2 regions of the Radiobacillus sp. PE A8.2 genome follow, and region 1 is predicted to be linked to the other one. Evidence: riboswitches for the same ligand, from Rfam matches in the RefSeq annotation. Region 1 holds a riboswitch; the other holds the start of a gene.
The links. Region 1 has a riboswitch for ZMP and ZTP ahead of ACI6MV_RS10705 (phosphoglycerate dehydrogenase). Riboswitches for the same ligand answer to the same signal wherever they lie in the genome.
Positions count from the first base shown of each region.

Region 2: linked by a shared signal. The riboswitch ahead of serC (3-phosphoserine/phosphohydroxythreonine transaminase) and the one ahead of ACI6MV_RS10705 (phosphoglycerate dehydrogenase) in region 1 are both predicted to bind ZMP and ZTP.

Region 1 covers NZ_JBJGXI010000017.1:11,483-13,897, reverse strand. The annotation lists gene ACI6MV_RS10710 (hypothetical protein) at 395-565, shown strand; ZMP/ZTP riboswitch at 742-819, shown strand; gene ACI6MV_RS10705 (phosphoglycerate dehydrogenase) at 955-2,151, shown strand; gene ACI6MV_RS10700 (Dabb family protein) at 2,276-2,415, shown strand, end outside.
Region 2 covers NZ_JBJGXI010000032.1:23,687-26,101, reverse strand. The annotation lists gene serC (3-phosphoserine/phosphohydroxythreonine transaminase) at 123-1,205, opposite strand; ZMP/ZTP riboswitch at 1,365-1,443, opposite strand; gene ACI6MV_RS16180 (hypothetical protein) at 1,559-2,415, opposite strand, start outside.

The DNA.
Region 1 (2,415 bases):
TTCATATAGCTGGGCATTTTTTGGGGGGACTTCGTGAAATCTACAAATCACGGAGTTTCTTTACATTGTTAAAGTGGTTAAGTACTCTGATTTTCTATTCAATACTAATGATATCATAATACATTATTATGGATTCAACCAGCAATCATAAGCAAACGGAATTAATTCAAAAACACTGCTTCCATGTCCTATAAATAGTATAAAATTAGCTTAATGATGTGGACCGGGAGAAACTCCTGTATTCAATACATATCTGAAGATAAGTTTGCTCAATTGGAATTTATGGTATATTGAAGAACTAGGAATTCAGAACTATTTACATGAATTAACTGCTATTCTTGAGAAAGTTGAGGCGCACTAATATGCTGATATTGAGAAAAAATACGGAGAAAAGATGTGGGATTTATTTAAGGCGCTAGAAAATGGGGAAATAACGGAAGATGCTTTTTATAATGTGATTGAAAGAGCAGACAGTGCATATCATAAGCTTGATAGAAAACTTGATCGTTTACTAGAAGCTTATTACGTGAAAATTTATCAAGAGTTGATTGATAATAGAAGATAAGCTCGTTATAATAATGACTAATACATAAAAAACGAACATTAGGGATTTTAATGCAATGAATATTCAGGTTTTTATTGCTTTTCGAAATTATTTTTGTTATATTATCGGTATTACTGGTATTGATGTTACTAACTTTGTGCTTCGTTATCGGAGTGCCTGTTTAAAAATTTAAAGACAAAACTATGTGTGACTGGCGAACGCGGATTACCGCGAGGGAGCACATAGTGTCGTAGCCGTTCGCCTGGGCAGAGGTAAGGGATATCCCTTACCTCTTTTCTATTTTCTAGGGGGGATAAGTCGGGTACTAATCTTTTGCATTATTAGTAAAAGCGAGGTTCATGACATGGCGCGGTTGTATATTTAATTTTTATTTAATAGGAGGAAACGATATGAGCACAATTACTTTGGAAAAGAAACAAATAATTAAAACGTTGAACAATATCGCAGAAAATGGATTGAATGTGTTGAAAGGTAACTACACACTTGATGATCATAGTGACAATCCTGACGCGATTGTAGTTCGCAGTTTTAACATGCAGAATATAGAATTTGGCAACAAGTTAAAAGCAATTGCACGGGCGGGTGCTGGTGTAAATAATATTCCTGTAGAAAAGTGTACAGAGCAAGGCATCGTTGTTTTTAATACACCTGGCGCTAATGCAAATGCGGTAAAAGAGCTTGTTCTAACCTCTGTGATGGCCACATCTCGTAATCTATTTGATGGGGTAGCTTGGGCTAAACAGCTTGAAGGAGAAGGTAATCAAGTTTCCAAACTTGTTGAGACGGGAAAGAAACAATTTGTTGGAAAAGAAGCGAAAGGGAAAACACTTGGAGTCATTGGTTTAGGAGCGATCGGTGCATTAGTAGCAAATGATGCGCTCAGCCTTGGTATGGATGTGATTGGTTTTGATCCGTACATTTCAGTTGATACAGCCTGGAATTTATCAAGAACAGTCCAACGTGCGAGCACGATTGAAGAACTGTTTGCTAGTGCTGATTTTATTACTGTTCATGTACCATTAACTGATGATACGAAAGGAATGTTTAATTATGGAACATTCAGCCTTATGAAGACAGGAGTTCATATTTTGAATTTCTCACGTGGTGGGCTTGTGAATGAAAAAGATATGGCGCAAGCATTAGAAACAGGGAAAGTGGGCAAGTATATTACCGATTTTCCGAATGAAAATGTCTTGAAAATGCAAAACGTTGTCCCTATTCCACATCTTGGTGCTTCAACCCAAGAATCAGAGGAAAACTGTGCGGTTATGGCAGCTCGTCAGGTAAAAGAATTTTTGGAAACAGGAAACATACGTAACTCTGTTAATTTTCCGAGCGTCCACTTGCCTTATACAGGCAAGCGACGTGTAGCAGCTTTTCACAAAAATGTTCCGAATATGGTTGGGCAAATTTCATCTGCGATCTCAAGCCTCAATCTCAACATTGCAGATATGGTGAACCGAAGTCGTGGCGAATATGCGTATACGATGGTTGATATTGAAACAGATGTTGATGGAGATACAATTCCACATTTAGAAGCGAAAATTAATCAAATTGCAGACATTGTTACGACCAGAATTATATAAATAGAATGGAATCCTTCTCTCTGTTATTAGAGAGAAGGATTTTTAAGTAGTATAATATACGAGCATGAACGTCACCCTTTTGATAAAATAATAAATGGAAGAAATAGTAGAGAGGAATGAAAATATGTACGAGCACATAGTCTATTTTAAATTTAATGACAATATAACAGTAGAAAAACAGAATCAATTGTTAGCGAAGTTGAATACTTTTAAAGGCACTATTCCAGGCATTGTAGAATTGACAGCTGGGATTAACGAGACAGC
Region 2 (2,415 bases), on a different contig from region 1:
TGCATAATTACTGAAGGAGTTATTGAATTAAATTCGGATATAACCTGTGATCTTGGCATAAACAAGAGGTTGCCTCCAGTTTAGCGGTGGTGACAACCTCCATGATAATTGTGTAAAAATACTTAACTGTTCTGATCTTCAAATTCTTTCATAAAATCAACAAGTGCATGAACACCTTCTATTGGCATTGCATTGTAAATACTTGCACGCATACCCCCGACGGAGCGATGGCCTTTTAACGTTTCAAGACCATTAGCTTGGGCATGACTGATGAATGTTGCATCTAAATCACGAGCAGGAATCACAAATGGAATTGTCATAATAGAACGACTATCTTTTTGTACCGGAGACTCATAGAAAGCTGACCCATCTATATAATCATACAAAAGATTCGCCTTTTCTTCGTTGATTTTCTCCATCGCTGCTATGCCACCACGATTTGTTAACCACTCAAATACTAGTTTCGCCATATAAATCGCGAAGGTTGGTGGTGTGTTGTATAAAGAACCACTATTACTATGCGTTTTATAATCTAACATAGTTGGACAAGTTTCACTTGCTTTGCCAATCAGATCTTCTCGAATAATAACCACCGTTAAGCCAGCAGGACCGATATTTTTCTGCGCTCCAGCATAAATTAAGCCGAACTTAGAAACATCGATTTCTTCTGATAAAATATTAGAAGACATATCAGCAACTAGTGGCACCTTACCAGTATCGGGAATTTCTCTAAAGGCCGTACCTTCAATTGTATTATTTGTCGTGATATGCACATAATCTGCTTCTGGATCAAACATACTGCGGTCTACATGTGGAATGTAAGTAAAGTTCTTATCTTCTGATGAAGCAATAACCCGAACTTGACCATATTTTTTCGCTTCTTTTATCGCCTTTTTTGACCAAGATCCTGTGTTAACAATGTCTACTTTACCGCTACCTGTCAACAAATTCATTGGCACCATTGCAAATTGCTGTGATGCTCCACCTTGAATGAAAAGCACCTTGTAATTATCCGGGATGTTCATTAGATCTCGTAGTAGCTGCTCTGCTTGCGTAATCACTTCTGTGTATAAACTTGATCGATGACTTAACTCCATTACAGACATACCTGAACTTTGATAGCCAAGTAATTCTTGCTGTGCTTTTTCCAAAACTGCTGTTGGAAGCATGGATGGTCCTGCTGAGAAATTATAGACTCTTTTCACTGTAAACAACTCCCATTTATACTAGATTAGTCAATTTATGTTACTAATTTTAAGCCATTTACATAGAGTCAGATTAACTCACTACACATGGATGGCAAATAGCTATGAAAGTAATATTGGAATTGACTCAGATAGAAAAAGGCAAGGAAATCTACTCCTTACCTTTGCCCAGGCGAACGGCGATCGATACTATATGCTCCCTTGCGGTTATCCGCATTCGCCAGTCACATATAGCCTTTATAGCTTTGTCGTAATCTTACCAATTTTTTAAAAAATTCACAACCTTATTACCATTGAAAATCAGAATTATATTTTACACCCAACCGAACCAGTACAAATAAGGTCAGACAATATTAGTTAACACGGTGTTTTTGCCGGTCCTGTAGTGTACTCCTCAATCCACGGATATTATAGTTGAATTTTTTTATTTCATCATCTGATATTATCTGATTTTTATAACGAACAAGAAAATAGGCTTTTATTTTGTCGATAGGTAACTCGATTCTCGCAAACCATTCTTCGATTGTTTCGCCTCTTTTTCTTCCATAGCCTTTTTTGTGGCAGAATAGCTCAAACATATAGAATTCCCGTCTAATCCTATTGTTAGGTTTAGCAGTGCGATAAGTTGACTTAGCTATATGTGATTGTTGTTCATCGAAATTCGACACATGTGAGCTAACAGTTAGTTTGCTAATCGTTTCTTTCTCGACCAATGTTCTTGCAAGTTTAATTCCAACAAAAATTAAAGCGATAGTTGCCAATAAAATAAGAATAATAAGCATTAATTCAACTGCATTTCCATCCTGATATACTTCTGGATCATCTGCCATATTCATTTTTTCAGCTTGTTTACCTATTTCAAGTAAGTTAGATTTATTTTGCCCAGTTTCTTCTTTTATTTCTAAGTCTACGAAACGATCTAGTACTCCAATTCCTATTCCACCAATTCTAGCTAGTACGATTCCTACAATTTGATAAATAAACTGTAGAACCGGATACACCGCCCAAAATGCTAGAACAATCACTGCACTTATAGAACCAAACAAAGCTAACTGTTGTAAGACTCCCTTTTTATTTAAATTCTTACCATTGTGCCATTGTGACTGAATAATAGAGAAGCCAATTAACAAAACGAACTGCAAAATACCCATAAAGAAAAAAGTGAACGATGGCGATGCGAAAACAGCCCCCATCATTAACAGTAATGTGA